Regions from separate parts of the Streptomyces sp. NPDC037271 genome, predicted to be linked through region 3. Evidence: predicted binding sites of a transcription regulator. Region 3 holds the regulator's gene; each other region holds the start of a gene.
What was found. The regulator HrcA, encoded in region 3, represses chaperone genes, less so after heat shock. The targets are predictions, from matches to a motif close to TTNGCACTCNGNNNNNCNGAGTGCNAA.

Region 1 (5,194 bases), on a different contig from region 3:
CCTACGGCAACTACAACCGCGACACCCTGCGCGCCGCCAAGGCCTGCGGCATCGAGTACGCCCCGATCTGGAACGCGGAGGTCTTCGCCGACCACTGGGACTACCGCGAGTGGGACCGCGAGATCCACCCCGGCGACATCGTCCTCACCCACTTCCGGGGCGAGGACGACTGGGGCGGCACCATGCGCGACATGGTCCGCGAGTTCCTCGACAAGGTGACGGCGGAGGGATACGCGGTGGCCCGGCTGGAGGACTACCTGTGAGGTGCGGGCGGTTCCGGCCGACCGGGGCCGCCCTGGCCGCCGTACTGCTCACCGGCTGCGCACAGTTCGCGGGCCCCGCCGAACCCCCGCCCGTCGCGGAGCAGGCCCGGGCGGGGATCCGGGGCAGCAGTCAGGGCAACGGGCCGAGCAGCAGTCAGGGCAGTGGGCAAGGTGCCGGTCAGGGCAACGGGCACGGTGCCGGTCAAGGTGACGGACGGGGACAGGCCCTGCCGCCCGTCGTGGACCACGTCCGCACCACCGACCCGGTCGTCTTCCTCACCTTCGACGACAGCGCCGAACGCGACCCGCACTTCGCCGGCCTGGTCCGCGAACGACGGCTCCCGGTCACCCTGTTCCTCACCGACACCGTCGCCGGACCGGCGTACGGCCACTTCGCCCGGCTGCGCTCGGTCGGCGCGAACCTGCAGAACCACACCCTCGACCACCGTTCCCTGCGCGGCCTGCCCTACGCCGGCCAGCGCGCCGAGATCTGCGGCCAGCAGACCAAGCTCAAGTCCCGCTTCGGCGTCCGCCCGCATCTCTTCCGCCCGCCCTACGGCACGTACGACACCACGACCCTGCGCGCCGCCGCCGACTGCGGCATCACGGCCGTCGTCCTGTGGCGGGCGACCCTGAACGCCGGCGGGGACCTCACCTACGCCCGCGGCGACCACCGCCTCCACCCGGGCGACATCGTGTCCGTCGCCCCGGACCACCCGACGGGCGTGGGCGTGAGCGCGCGCACCGGGCGTTTGCTGGAGGAGATCGAGGAGCAGGGTCTGCGGGTGGGACGCCTGGGGGACTACCTCTGACACCGGCCCCGGTTCGGTGCGAGATCCCCCGAATCCCTCCCGACGCGCCGCCGACATTGGCACTCCGCTTGACCGAGTGCTAATCGCGGTCATAGTCTCGGCTCTGGCACTCCCCACTGGAGAGTGCCAATGACGCGACGGGCAGGTCCGGCACCCGCGACGACGGATCCACCTGGTCGCCACCTCAGACAGTTAACCCCGTGAGATCTCCGAAGGGGGAGGTCGGATCGTGACGACCACCAGCTCCAAGGTTGCCATCAAGCCGCTCGAGGACCGCATTGTGGTCCAGCCGCTCGACGCCGAGCAGACCACGGCTTCGGGCCTGGTCATTCCGGACACGGCCAAGGAGAAGCCCCAGGAGGGCGTCGTCCTGGCCGTCGGCCCGGGCCGCTTCGAGGACGGCAACCGTCTTCCGCTCGACGTCACCGTCGGCGACGTCGTGCTCTACAGCAAGTACGGCGGCACCGAGGTGAAGTACAACGGCGAGGAGTACCTCGTCCTCTCGGCCCGCGACGTGCTCGCGATCGTCGAGAAGTAATTCACCCGAAGCACCTTGCTTTCCAGCTGCGCCCCTGGCTCCCGCGACCATAAAAAAGCCGGGCGCCAGGGGCGCAGCGCCGTATAACCCCGAGATTTCCGGAAGAGGGCTCACGCTCCCATGGCGAAGATCCTGAAGTTCGACGAGGACGCCCGTCGCGCCCTCGAGCGCGGCGTCAACAAGCTCGCCGACACGGTGAAGGTGACGATCGGCCCCAAGGGCCGCAACGTCGTCATCGACAAGAAGTTCGGCGCCCCGACCATCACCAACGACGGTGTCACGATCGCCCGCGAGGTCGAGATCGAGGACCCGTACGAGAACCTCGGTGCCCAGCTGGTGAAGGAGGTGGCGACCAAGACCAACGACATCGCGGGTGACGGCACCACCACCGCCACCGTCCTGGCCCAGGCGCTGGTCCGCGAGGGCCTGCGGAACGTCGCCGCGGGTGCCTCCCCGGCGCTGCTGAAGAAGGGCATCGACGCGGCCGTCGCCGCCGTGTCCGAGGACCTCCTCGCCACCGCGCGCCCGATCGAGGAGAAGTCCGACATCGCCGCCGTGGCCGCGCTGTCCGCCCAGGACCAGCAGGTCGGCGAGCTGATCGCCGAGGCGATGGACAAGGTCGGCAAGGACGGTGTCATCACCGTCGAGGAGTCCAACACCTTCGGTCTGGAGCTGGACTTCACCGAGGGCATGGCCTTCGACAAGGGCTACCTGTCGCCGTACTTCGTGACGGACCAGGAGCGCATGGAAGCCGTCCTGGAGGACCCCTACATCCTCATCAACCAGGGCAAGATCTCCTCCATCGCGGACCTGCTGCCGCTGCTGGAGAAGGTCATCCAGGCGGGTGCCTCGAAGCCGCTGCTGATCATCGCCGAGGACCTGGAGGGCGAGGCGCTCTCCACCCTCGTCGTCAACAAGATCCGCGGCACGTTCAACGCGGTGGCCGTCAAGGCCCCCGGCTTCGGCGACCGCCGCAAGGCGATGCTGCAGGACATGGCCGTCCTCACCGGCGCCACGGTCATCTCCGAGGAGGTCGGCCTCAAGCTCGACCAGGTCGGCCTGGAGGTGCTCGGCACCGCCCGTCGCATCACCGTCACCAAGGACGACACCACGATCGTCGACGGTGCCGGCAAGCGCGACGAGGTCGAGGGCCGCATCAACCAGATCAAGGCCGAGATCGAGAACACGGACTCCGACTGGGACCGCGAGAAGCTCCAGGAGCGCCTCGCGAAGCTGGCCGGCGGCGTGTGCGTGATCAAGGTCGGCGCCGCCACCGAGGTGGAGCTGAAGGAGCGCAAGCACCGTCTGGAGGACGCCATCTCCGCGACCCGCGCCGCGGTCGAGGAGGGCATCGTCTCCGGTGGTGGCTCCGCGCTGGTCCACGCCGTCAAGGTCCTCGAGGGCAACCTCGGCAAGACCGGTGACGAGGCCACCGGTGTCGCGGTCGTCCGCCGCGCCGCCGTCGAGCCGCTGCGCTGGATCGCCGAGAACGCCGGCCTGGAGGGCTACGTCATCACCTCCAAGGTCGCCGAGCTCGACAAGGGCCAGGGCTTCAACGCCGCCACCGGCGAGTACGGCGACCTGGTCAAGGCCGGCGTCATCGACCCGGTGAAGGTCACCCGCTCCGCCCTGGAGAACGCCGCCTCCATCGCCTCCCTCCTCCTGACGACCGAGACCCTGGTCGTCGAGAAGAAGGAAGAGGAAGAGCCGGCCGCCGCGGGCCACGGCCACGGCCACTCGCACTGAGCGCAGCGCTGAGCTGAGCTGAACCGAGCCGACGGTGCCCGGTACCCCTTCGGGGGTGCCGGGCACCGCGCGTTCACGGCAGCGCGTCCGCCCCTCGTCCTCGTATCAGCCGCGCGCGGTCGGTGTACGCGGGAGTAGACCCGTCACCCGAACGTGTGATCCACCTCCGTCCGTGGCCGGCCTCGTGCCCGGGCGACGTAACGTCAGGTGGCTGCGCCCGCAGCGGGCGGGAGGTCGCAGGTTCGGCTAGGGAGAGGGCGGCATCGCGTGAACGCGGGCACTGATGGCGGGGGCGAGCTGTTCGTGGACGGCATCGGCAGGGGGCGTACGGAGAGGGCGCGGACGGGCCGGGGGGCGGAGACCGGCGGTGGACCGGTGCTGTTCTCCGACGCTCCCGGCAGTGGGTCGCCGTCGGCGGCCCCCGCCTCCGCCCGCCCCGGTGCCGCCGGTGCCCGGGACGGCTCTGTCCCGCACGCCAGGCCTGCCCCGCGTGCCCCGCGTCCCCGGCCGGGTGGTGTCCCGGCCGGGCCCCGGAGCGCGGGGCGATGGGCGAAGATCGCGCAGCGGATCGTGCCCGACGACCTCCAGCCCGACGTGCTGCGGCTGGAGCTGACCGAACTCGGGGACGCCTTCCGCGCGTACCAGCGGCGCCCCGAACCTGACCTCGCCGTCCTCGCCGAACTCCACGACCGCAAGGCCCGTGCCTTCGCCGCGTGGGCCGTCGTCACCGACGACGCGTCCCTGCGGGAAGAAGCGGACCGGGCGGCGACCGCCGCGCGGACCACCCGCGAGATGAACGCCAACCGCCTCGGTGTCCCGGTGGACGGGGACGGGCCGGTGGTCGAGCGGTTGCTGACCCGGGGCCAGGCCGTCCACGCCCGCAGTGTGCTGGAGCACGTCCGGGTCGGCTCCCCGCTCCCCGAGGCCGAGGCGCGGCTCGCGGTGCTGATGCTCACCCTGCGGGCCGCGCGCGCCGGCATCGGGAACGTCACCGGGCAGGACTTCAGCGGCTGGCTGCAGGGAGATGCCGAGCGGGTGCTCCAGCAGCTGGTCGACGTGGGCTGGCTGCGGCTGCCCCAGGACGTCTCCGTCGACGACGCGCTGACGTCCCGGCCCGAGGAGCCCGCCCAGGTCACGGTCCCCTCGCTGCTGCCTGCCGCGCCCCGCCCGTTCCTCTTCGGCAAGGTCACCCGGGCGAGGCTCTCGGGGTGGGCGCAGAAGGTGGTGGGCGACCGGAAGCTCCGTAAGAAGAAGGCGGGCGCCGCCACCCGGCTCCTCGCCGTCTACACCGCCGCCCACAGCCATCCCGACGGACGCCTCGGAGGCGCCGGCGAGGACGGCGACGGTCTCCCGCTGGACACGGTCGCCTCGTTCTGCGCGCTGCGACCCGAGGACGTCGCCGAGCACGCCGGGCTGCTGGTCACCGCCGACTGGCTCACGGAGGCCGACACCGCCGGGGGAAGGCTGCGGGGGCGGCTCGCCGAGCGCGTACTGCCGCTGAGCGGGCTGTTGTGACGACTTCTACGCGTCCTGCGAAGAGGCCCTCGACGAGTACGTCGGCGAGTACGTCGGCGAAGCCGATCCGCAGGACCGCGTACAGGCGGCTCAGGAAATCGGTGAGCTTCTGGAAAGGGTGTCGTCGGAACAGGAACTCCGCACCGCGACCACGGCATGGGGGCTCGACCTCCTGCCGCCACGAGGGACGTCTCTGCGGAAATGGCTCGACTCGGTTCGCCGGAGGATCGCCGCGGCATAGTGGCCCGGTCGTCCCGCAAGCTCTCTACTTCACGCCCAGCGACACGTAGTCGTAGCGACCGTAATAGGCGTCCGTCGTA
Region 2 (5,194 bases), on a different contig from region 3:
TAGGTACCCTCGGTGACGATCAGGCCGACACCGGCGGCGGCGCGGCGGGAGTAGTACGAGAGCACGTCCTCGCCGGGGACGCCGCCCGGTGAGAACATCCGGGTCATCGGGGCCATCGCGATGCGGTTGGGCACGGTCAGGCCGTTGATGGCCGTCGGACGGGCGAGGATCTGAGCGGCGCGCGAGGCGGCGTCGGAGGCGGTGATGGTCACGTGGGGGCTCCTCTGGAGGTACCGGTCGGTATGTGCATGCGCATGCACCTGCCGGTGACAACAACGGGCCCGCCCGTCCCGCCCATTCCGACCCTCCGCCATCAGTGGCGCAGGTCACAGCCGCAGTCCCGGCCGCAGTCGCGGTCGCAGTCGCGGTCGCGGTCGCAGTCGCGGTCGCAGTCGCGGTCGCGGTCGCGGTCCGGCGAGGCTGCGGGCCGGCGCCCGGCGACCGGGAGCGGCGCCATGACGATCCGCTGCGCGCCGATGACCAGGGCCTGCGGGAAAGGCCGGTGACACGCCCGAGGGCGGCACCCCCTGTCGGGGAGTGCCGCCCTCGGAACCGTAGGACGGTCGATCGACCAGAGGCCGATCAGAAGTCCATGTCACCGCCCGGCATGCCGCCCGGAGCACCGGCCGCGGCGGCCTTCTCCGGCTTGTCGGCGATGACGGCCTCGGTGGTGAGGAACAGCGCGGCGATGGAGGCGGCGTTCTGCAGGGCAGAGCGGGTCACCTTCGCCGGGTCGATGATGCCCTCGGCGATCATGTCGACGTACTCGCCGGTCGCGGCGTTCAGGCCGTGGCCGACGGTCAGGTTGCGGACCTTCTCCACGACGACGCCGCCCTCGAGACCACCGTTGACGGCGATCTGCTTCAGCGGGGCCTCCAGGGCGAGCTTCACGGCGTTGGCGCCGGTCGCCTCGTCACCCGAGAGCTCCAGCTTCTCGAAGACCTGGGAGGCCTGGAGCAGGGCCACGCCACCACCGGCGACGATGCCCTCCTCGACGGCCGCCTTCGCGTTGCGAACGGCGTCCTCGATGCGGTGCTTGCGCTCCTTGAGCTCGACCTCGGTGGCGGCACCGGCCTTGATGACGGCCACGCCGCCGGCCAGCTTCGCCAGGCGCTCCTGGAGCTTCTCGCGGTCGTAGTCCGAGTCGCTGTTCTCGATCTCGGCGCGGATCTGGTTGACCCGGCCCTGGACCTGGTCGGCGGAGCCGGCGCCGTCCACGATCGTGGTCTCGTCCTTGGTGATGACGACCTTGCGCGCGCTGCCCAGCAGGTCGAGCGTGGCGTTCTCGAGCTTGAGGCCGACCTCCTCGGAGATGACCTCGCCGCCCGTGAGGATGGCGATGTCGCCGAGCATGGCCTTGCGGCGGTCGCCGAAGCCCGGGGCCTTGACGGCGACGGACTTGAAGGTGCCGCGGATCTTGTTGACGACCAGGGTCGACAGGGCCTCGCCCTCGACGTCCTCGGCGATGATCAGCAGCGGCTTGCCCGACTGCATGACCTTCTCCAGGAGCGGCAGCAGGTCCTTGACGTTGCCGATCTTGGAGTTGGCGATCAGGATGTACGGGTCGTCGAGCGACGCCTCCATACGCTCCATGTCGGTGGCGAAGTACGCCGAGATGTAGCCCTTGTCGAAGCGCATACCCTCGGTGAGCTCCAGCTCCAGACCGAAGGTCTGGGACTCCTCGACGGTGATGACGCCTTCCTTGCCGACCTTGTCCATGGCCTCGGCGATGAGCTCGCCGATCTGGGTGTCGGCGGCGGAGATGGAGGCCGTGGAGGCGATCTGCTCCTTGGTCTCGACGTCCTTCGCCTGCTCCAGCAGGGCGGCGGAGACGGCCTCGACGGCCTTCTCGATGCCGCGCTTCAGGGCCATCGGGTTGGCGCCGGCCGCGACGTTGCGCAGGCCTTCCTTGACCAGAGCCTGGGCGAGAACGGTCGCGGTGGTCGTACCGTCACCGGCGACGTCGTCCGTCTTCTTGGCGACTTCCTTGACCAGCTCGGCGCCGATCTTCTCGTACGGGTCCTCGAGCTCGATCTCCTTGGCGATGGACACACCATCGTTGGTGATCGTGGGGGCGCCCCACTTCTTCTCGAGGACGACGTTGCGGCCCTTGGGGCCGAGCGTCACCTTGACGGCGTCCGCGAGCTGGTTCATGCCGCGCTCGAGGCCGCGCCGCGCCTCCTCGTCGAACGCGATGATCTTGGCCATGTGAAGTGGTCCCTCCAGGACTGGGGGTGATTCCTTCGGACCGCGCCCGCGCCCGCGACGGACGGCTCGCGTGCCGTGTGGTTCCTTCCCCACCCGGCCTGCGGGCCTCACCGACCCGGTCCTTCGTTGTCACTCTCACCTTCAGAGTGCTAACGCAATGATTAGCACTCGCCCCTGTCGAGTGCAAGCGCCTCTCGGGGATCGACACCCGGTCTCGGCCGACCGCGAACAAGGATCCGGGCGGGTCCGGGGAGACTCCGGGCCAGGCCCCGGGCCAGATCCGGGCCAGGTCCGGGCCAGGTCCTGAGCGGATCCGGGGCAGGCCGAAGGGCCCGCACCCCGGGAGGTACGGGCCCTTCGGATGAAGGCCAAATGCTGCGGTGGCCGCGCGTCTCAGGCGCTGAGGCGAACCATGTCGGCCTGCGGGCCCTTCTGACCCTGCGAGATCTCGAACTCGACCCGCTGGCCTTCTTCGAGGGTGCGGTAGCCGTCCATCTGAATCGCGCTGTAGTGGACGAAAACATCCGCACCACCGTCGACCGCGATGAAGCCGTACCCCTTCTCCGCGTTGAACCACTTGACGGTGCCCTGAGCCATGCCTAACTCCCCTATTACTGGCCCTTGCACAGATCCGCACTTCGCGGACCCGGGTCAGACCTCACCCCCCACGACTGGGGGCGTGCGCCGGAACGCGTCGACCGCGGCTGAATGTATCTGTCCAACTGCCCTCTGCAACAGGTCAATTGGACGAGAAATCTGGACGCGCCCGGTCCGGAATGTGGCGAGAATTCGCCTGAATTCGGGGCAAGTCAGGGCAGGCAAAGGGAACAAAAGCCGCGAAAGACGCCCACACTTTGGCTACATCTTGTCGGGCGTGCGGCAGGAACGAAGAGTTCCCGATCTTGTGATCGGGAGCCCGTTCCCCAACTCTACCGCGCTCAATCCCATGGAATTGCCCCCTCCGCTTCTCTTACGGAGGGGGCAGTTCGCGCTACGACGCGTATCAGCCGCCGGCGACCGCGGGAATGATGGAGACGCCCGCGCCGTCGGGGGTGGCGGTCTCCAGGCCCTGCTCGAAACGGACGTCGTCGTCGTTGACGTAGACGTTGACGAAACGGCGCAGCTTGCCCTGGTCGTCCAGGACTCGGGCGGCGATGCCGGTGTGGTTCTTCTCCAGGTCGGCGATGACCTCACCGAGGTTCGCGCCCTCGGCGCTGACCTCCGCCTTGCCGCCGGTGTAGGTGCGCAGGATGGTCGGGATGCGAACGGTCACGCTCATGCGAGGCCAGCCTCTCGGAAGGAGTCCAGGTTCGGGCGGATGGTGGCGGTGAGGCCGGTGCCGGCCACCGCGTCGAGGGTCTTCAGGCCGTCGCCGGTGTTGAGGACGACGGTGGTGAGCGACGGGTCTAGGACGCCGTTCTCGATCAGCTTCCTGGTGACGCCGACCGTCACCCCGCCCGCCGTCTCCGCGAAGATCCCCTCGGTGCGCGCGAGCAGCTTGATGGCGTCGACGACCTGCTCGTCGGTCACGTCCTCCACGGCGCCACCGGTGCGGCGGGCGATGTCGAGGACGTACGGGCCGTCGGCCGGGTTGCCGATCGCGAGGGACTTGGCGATGGTGTCCGGCTTCTGCGGGCGTACGACGTCGTGGCCGGCCTTGTACGCGGTGGACACCGGCGAGCAGCCCGCCGCCTGGGCGCCGAAGATCTTGTACGGCTTGTCCTCGACCAGGCCCAGCTTGATCAGCTCCTGCAGACCCTTGTCGATCTTCGTGAGCTGGGAGCCGGACGCGATGGGGACGACGATCTGGTCGGGCAGCCGCCAGCCGAGCTGCTCGCAGATCTCGTACGCCAGCGTCTTGGAGCCCTCCGCGTAGTACGGGCGCAGGTTGACGTTGACGAAGCCCCAGCCCTCGCCGGCCGGGTCGCCGATCAGCTCGGAGCAGAAGCGGTTCACGTCGTCGTAGTTGCCCTCGATGCCGACGAGCTCACCGCCGTAGACGGCGGCCATGACGACCTTGCCCTGCTCCAGGTCGTGCGGGATGAACACGCAGGAGCGGAAGCCGGCGCGGGCCGCGGCGGCGCCGACGGCGCCCGCGAGGTTGCCGGTGGAGGAGCAGGAGAGCGTGGTGAAGCCGAAGGCGCGGGCGGCCTCGATGGCCTGGGCGACGACGCGGTCCTTGAAGGAGTGCGTCGGGTTGCCGGAGTCGTCCTTGACGTACAGGCCGCCGGTGACGCCCAGCTCGCGGGCCAGGTTGTCGGCCTTGACCAGCTTGGTCCAGCCCGGGTTGATGTTCGGCTTGGTCGCCACGTCGGCGGGGACGGGCAGCAGCGGGGCGTAGCGCCAGATGTTGGCGGGGCCCGCCTCGATCCGCTTGCGCAGTTCCTCGGTGTCGTAGGCCGAGAAGTCGTAGGCGATCTCCAGCGGGCCGAAACACTCCTCGCAGGCGAAGACCGGGCCGAGCGGCACGCGGTGACCGCACTCGCGGCAGGAGAGGGCGTCGGCGGGGCCCAGATCGACGGATCCGGCGGGAACGGCAGCGGCGGGGGTGGTGGTGCTTTCGGCGGTCTGCACAGCCATGGAGGCGAGGCCCTTTCTCCTCATCTTCCTCACGACGCATCTCGCCGTGAGACGGATTTGGCACCTTCCCTAGTCGGGAGCCTCGCCACGTCTGCGTGACAAGAACCGACTGGAGGGTTGCCGGGGCTTCAACGGGCCGTATCCCTCTGCCCCTCTGGATGAGCGGTATTCGGTTGTTGTGCGGTGGTGCGGTTGTTGCGCGGTGGTGCCGCGCGGGCCCCCCGGCATGCGGTGGGCCCTCGCGTTGTTCAAGACTGTAACCGAAGGCCAGGGCGGTTGAGACAGTCGTCCGCACCGCGAGATGGATCACAACGGATCACGAAGGAGCCACCGGACGTGCTGGAAGAAGTCGAGCGCTGGCTGAGCACACGCTCCTGGTCCCTGGCGGACCGGCCGGTCCAGCAGC
Region 3 (5,194 bases):
AGGGCGTGCGCCCCGGACTCGGGGGTGGCGAGGAAGGCGGTGCCGAGCTGGGCGGCGCTCGCGCCGGCCGCGAGGACGGCGGCGATCTGGCCGCCGCGCATGATGCCGCCGGCCGCGACGATCGGCAGGCTCACCGCCTCCCGGACCTGGGCGACCAGCGACAGCAGTCCGGTGCCGGCGGTGCCGCCCGTCTCCGGGTGGTCCCGGTGGGTGCCCTGGTGGCCGCCCGCCTCGACGCCCTGCGCGATCACCGCGTCCGCGCCGGACCGCTCGACGGCCCGGGCCTCCTCCGCGGTGGTCGCGGCGGCCAGGGCGAAGGTTCCGACGCGGTGCAGTGAGTCGACGACCTCACGGCTCGGGACGCCGAAGTGGAACGACACCACCGGCACCGGGTCGTCCAGCAGCACGGCGAGCTTGGCGTCGTAGCCGTCGTCCCGGCCGCATTCGGGATCGCCGAGTTCCGTCTCGTACCAGGCGGCCTCACCGGCCAGCTGGTGGGCGTAGACGCCGACGGCGGAGGCGTTGAAGGGCGCGGCGCCGGTCCCTCCGGTGCCCGCACCGGGCGTCTCCGGCTGCGGCACGAAGAGGTTGACGCCGAAGGGGCGGTTCGTCAGTCCCCGCAGCTGCTTGATCTCCTGGTACATCCCGTCCGCGGTCTTGTACCCGGCGGCGAGGAATCCCAGCCCGCCCGCATCGCAGACCGCGGCGGCGAGCTGCGGCACGGAGACGCCGCCCGCCATGGGTGCCTGCACGATCGGGTAGGGGAAGAGATCGGTCAGTGCGGAGGACATGACCGCATGTTTTCACGTCCGGTGAGCAGGTCCGAATCCGGGCTTCCGTCGGCATACGCCAGGAGCATCCCCATCGGGAGGCTCCTGGCGGTGGCCCGTGTCAGCGCCCGTTGAAGGCGTCCTTCAGCCGCGAGAACAGTCCTTGCTGCCCGGGCTGGAACTGCCCCTGCGGGCGCTCCTCGCCGCGCAGCTTGGCCAGCTCGCGCAGCAGGCGTTCCTGCTCGGGGTCGAGCTTGCTCGGGGTCAGGACCTCGACGTGGACGATGAGGTCGCCCCGGCCGCCGCCGCGCAGGTGGGTGACGCCGCGGCCGTGCAGCGGGATCGACTGGCCGGACTGGGTGCCCGGGCGGATGTCGACCTCCTCCATGCCGTCGAGGGTCTCCAGCGGCACCTTCGTGCCGAGGGCCGCCGCCGTCATCGGGATGGTGACCGTGCAGTGCAGGTCGTCGCCGCGCCGCTGGAAGGTCGAGTGCGGCAGCTCGTGGATCTCGACGTACAGGTCGCCGGCGGGGCCGCCGCCGGGGCCGACCTCGCCCTCGCCCGCGAGCTGGATCCGGGTGCCGTTGTCGACGCCGGCCGGGATCTTGACGGTCAGGGTGCGCCGGGAGCGGACCCGGCCGTCGCCCGCGCACTCGGGGCACGGGGTCGGGACCACGGTGCCGAAGCCCTGGCACTGCGGGCAGGGGCGGGAGGTCATGACCTGGCCCAGGAAGGACCGGGTGACCTGCGACACCTCGCCGCGGCCGCGGCACATGTCACACGTCTGGGCGGACGTGCCGGGCGCCGCGCCCTCGCCGTTGCAGGTGTTGCAGACGACCGCGGTGTCGACCTGGATGTCCTTGGTCGTACCGAACGCGGCCTCGTCCAGCTCGACCTCGATGCGGATCATGGCGTCCTGGCCGCGGCGGGTGCGCGAGCGCGGCCCGCGCTGCGACGCCGTGCCGAAGAACGCGTCCATGATGTCCGAGAAGTTCCCGAAGCCACCCGCGCCGAAGCCGCCCGCGCCACCGCCGCCGCCGGCCTGCGAGAGGGGGTCGCCGCCGAGGTCGTAGACCTGCTTCTTCTGCGGGTCCGACAGCACCTCGTAGGCGGCGTTGATCTCCTTGAACCGCTCCTGGGTCTTCGGATCGGGGTTGACGTCCGGGTGCAGCTCGCGGGCGAGCCTCCGGAACGCCTTCTTGATCTCGTCCTGGGACGCGTCGCGGCGTACGCCGAGTACGGCGTAGTAGTCCGTGGCCACCTACGACTCCGCCAGGATCTGTCCGACGTACCGTGCCACTGCGCGTACCGCTCCCATCGTTCCCGGGTAGTCCATGCGGGTCGGTCCGACCACGCCGAGCTTGGCAACCGCCTCGCCGCCCGAACCGTAGCCCACCGACACGACGGACGTTGAGTTGAGTCCTTCGTGGGCGTTCTCATGACCGATCCGTACGGTCACGCCCGGATCCTTCGCCTCGCCGAGCAGCTTGAGGAGCACGACCTGCTCCTCCAGCGCCTCGAGGACGGGTCGGATCACCAAGGGGAAGTCGTGCCCGAAGCGGGTCAGATTGGCGGTGCCGCCGATCATGAGCCGCTCCTCGTTCTCCTCGACCAGCGTCTCCAGGAGAGTGGAGAGCACGGTGGAGACCGTACCCCGGTCCTCGGCCTCGAAGGCCTCCGCCAGGTCCTCCACCAGGCTCGGCACGTCCGAGAAACGGCGCCCGGCGACGCGGCTGTTGAGCCGTGCGCGCAGGTCCGCCAGGGACGCCTCGCCGAACGGCGCCGGGCAGTCGACCATCCGCTGCTCGACCCGGCCGGTGTCCGTGATCAGCACGAGCATCAGCCGCGCGGGCGCCAGGGAGAGCAACTCCACGTGCCGCACGGTCGAGCGGGTCAGCGACGGGTACTGCACGACGGCGACCTGCCGGGTCAGCTGCGCGAGCAGCCGCACCGTGCGGGCCACCACGTCGTCGAGGTCGACGGCGCCCTCCAGGAAGTTCTGGATGGCGCGCCGCTCGGGCGCGGTCATCGGCTTGACGCCGGCCAGCTTGTCGACGAAGAGCCGGTAGCCCTTGTCGGTCGGGATGCGCCCGGCGCTGGTGTGCGGCTGGGCGATGAACCCCTCGTCCTCCAGGGCCGCCATGTCGTTGCGCACGGTGGCCGGGGAGACGCCGAGGTTGTGCCGCTCGGTGAGGGCCTTGGAGCCGACCGGTTCCTCGGTGCCGACGTAGTCCTGGACGATGGCGCGCAGCACCTGGAGCCTGCGTTCGCTGAGCACTCGCGCACACCTCCTGAATTCGTCGCCCACCCGGCGTCTTGCCTGTCTCACTGTCTGTCCCTGGCACTCACGGTGCGCGAGTGCCAGACTTCCCCGGCCCAGTGTACGGCCGTGGGGTACACACCCGGCAAGGCCGGGGGCACGCCGCCGTGCGGGCGGGTGCCGTACCGCTAGCGTCGTCGCCGTGACGGTGACTTGGGAAGACCTGGGGTGGGAGAGGGTGGCGGCCGGGGTGGGACGGCGCCGGCTGCCGGTGTGGGACTGCACGGCGGGGCTGGTCGTCGGCGTGGGCGCGGCGCTGGTGGTGGACGCGGGGTCGAGCCTCGGCGAGGGCGCCCGGCTGCGCGCCCAGGCGCGGGAGCTCGCCGGTCACGGTGTGACACATCTCGCGCTGACCCACCCGCACTTCGACCACGTCTTCGGCGCCGCGGCGTTCACGGGCGCGGGGGGCCCGGACGTCGCGGGGGGCTCGGGGGCCGCGGAGGTCGCGGGGGGCTCGGGGGCCAGAGAGGTCGCGGAAGGCATGGAGGTCGCGGAGGTATACGGCGCGGCGGGTACGGACGCCGTGTTCGCGCGGGGCGGACAGGGGCGGGAGGCGCTGCGGTCGGACGCGGTGGCCGAGGGGCTGGACGCGCGGCGGGCCCAGGAGGCGGCCGACGCGCTCGTCCGCGTCCGCCACGAGGTCCGCGGCGAGTGGACGCTCGACCTGGGCGGCGGCCGGCAGGTCCTGCTCGCCGACGTGGGCCCGGGGCACACCGCCCACGACCTCGCGGTGCTGGTGCCGGGCGACCCGGCGGTCGTCTTCTGCGGGGACCTGGTCGAGGAGTCGGGGGAACCGCAGGCGGGCCCGGACGCCGTACCGGAGCACTGGCCGGCCGCGCTGGACCGGCTGCTCGCCCTGGGCGGCGAGGACGCTCTGTACGTCCCCGGTCACGGAGCGGTGGTGGACGCGTCCTTCGTGCGGGCCCAACGGGACGCGCTGGCCGCCCGGTTCGGCGTCTCGCGCTGATCATGGCGCATGGGGTTCGGCGTCGCACCGGGTTCGGCGTGTCGTGTCGATCACGGCGCGCCCGCTCCTCGTATCGTCATCAGAATGCGCCAGTACTCCGCCGACCTGACCCCTCCGTGGAAGAAACCGCAGCCGGTTCCGGAGGTCCCGGCCGATCCCGGCCTGGTGGTCGAGGAGCCCGGCACCGGTTTCTGCGGCGCGGTGACCGGCTGCGAGGCGGGCACGGTGACCCTGGAGGACCGCTTCGGCAAGCGCCGGGTCTTCCCGATGGAGCCGCGCGGCTTCCTCCTTGAGGGGCGGGTGGTGACGCTGGTCCGCCCCTCCTCCGGTCCGACGCGACCCTCCCGTACGGCGTCCGGGTCGGTCGCCGTCCCCGGCGCACGGGCACGGGTCGCGCGCGCCGGGCGCATCTACGTCGAGGGGCGGCACGACGCCGAGCTGGTCGAGAAGGTGTGGGGCGACGACCTGCGTATCGAGGGGGTCGTCGTGGAGTACCTGGGCGGCGTGGACGATCTCCCGTCGATCGTCGCCGAGTTCGCCCCCGGTCCGGACGCGCGGCTCGGGGTCCTGGTGGACCACCTGGTGCCGGGTTCCAAGGAGTGGCGGATCGCGGAGGCGGTGACCAGCGAGCACGCGCTGGTCGTGGGGCACCCGTACATCGACATCTGGGAGGCGGTGAAGCCGTCGTCCCTGGGGATTCCCGGCTGGCCGCGGGTGCCGCGCGGGCAGGACTGGAAGACGGGGGTGTGCCGGGCGCTGGGGTGGCCGCCGGAGAACACGGGCGCGGTGTGGCAGGCGATCCTGGCGCGGGTGGGGTCTTACAAGGACCTGGAGCCGCAGCTGCTGGGGCGGGTGGAGGAGCTGATCGATTTCGTCACGGGCAGCGGTGGGGCCTGACGCCGGGGCAGGTGCCGAAACCACTGGTGTCCAGCTCGATTCCCAGGACGTCCAGCGCAACCGGTTCACCGAACTTCGCGATGTGCTGCGTCCGGTAGTCGGCTTGCTCCCCCTTTCCGTCGGGATCCGTCAACAGGACGCATCAGTCCACCAGGTCCCGCACCACCGCATCGGCCAGCAACCGCCCGCGCAGCGTCAGCACCGCGCGCCCGGCCTCGTAGGGCTCTTCCTGCAGCAGCC

Region 1: groES (co-chaperone GroES) is a predicted target of HrcA. The motif match lies at 1,132-1,158, and genes of this name have one in related genera.
Region 2: groL (chaperonin GroEL) is a predicted target of HrcA. The motif match lies at 2,335-2,361, and genes of this name have one in related genera.

Annotation. Positions count from the first base shown of each region.
Region 1 is NZ_JBVJVN010000001.1:277,538-282,731, forward strand. Features, by position in the region: gene ACZ7G3_RS01405 (polysaccharide deacetylase family protein) at 1-263, shown strand, start outside; gene ACZ7G3_RS01410 (polysaccharide deacetylase family protein) at 260-1,075, shown strand; gene groES (co-chaperone GroES) at 1,305-1,613, shown strand; gene groL (chaperonin GroEL) at 1,734-3,359, shown strand; gene ACZ7G3_RS01425 (hypothetical protein) at 3,627-4,874, shown strand; partial or broken gene ACZ7G3_RS01430 (contact-dependent growth inhibition system immunity protein) at 4,906-5,115, shown strand; gene ACZ7G3_RS01435 (ABC transporter substrate-binding protein) at 5,140-5,194, opposite strand, start outside.
Region 2 is NZ_JBVJVN010000012.1:138,916-144,109, forward strand. Features, by position in the region: gene ACZ7G3_RS21615 (NADH:flavin oxidoreductase) at 1-212, opposite strand, end outside; gene ACZ7G3_RS21620 (hypothetical protein) at 314-457, opposite strand; gene groL (chaperonin GroEL) at 583-2,208, opposite strand; gene ACZ7G3_RS21630 (cold-shock protein) at 2,602-2,805, opposite strand; gene ACZ7G3_RS21635 (MoaD/ThiS family protein) at 3,212-3,487, opposite strand; gene thrC (threonine synthase) at 3,484-4,788, opposite strand; SAM riboswitch class I at 4,806-4,953, opposite strand; gene ACZ7G3_RS21645 (glucosyl-3-phosphoglycerate synthase) at 5,125-5,194, shown strand, end outside.
Region 3 is NZ_JBVJVN010000002.1:200,784-205,977, forward strand. Features, by position in the region: gene ACZ7G3_RS05625 (nitronate monooxygenase) at 1-791, opposite strand, end outside; gene dnaJ (molecular chaperone DnaJ) at 892-2,031, opposite strand; gene hrcA (heat-inducible transcriptional repressor HrcA) at 2,032-3,048, opposite strand; gene ACZ7G3_RS05640 (MBL fold metallo-hydrolase) at 3,233-4,057, shown strand; gene ACZ7G3_RS05645 (DUF3097 domain-containing protein) at 4,142-4,954, shown strand; gene hemW (radical SAM family heme chaperone HemW) at 5,097-5,194, opposite strand, start outside.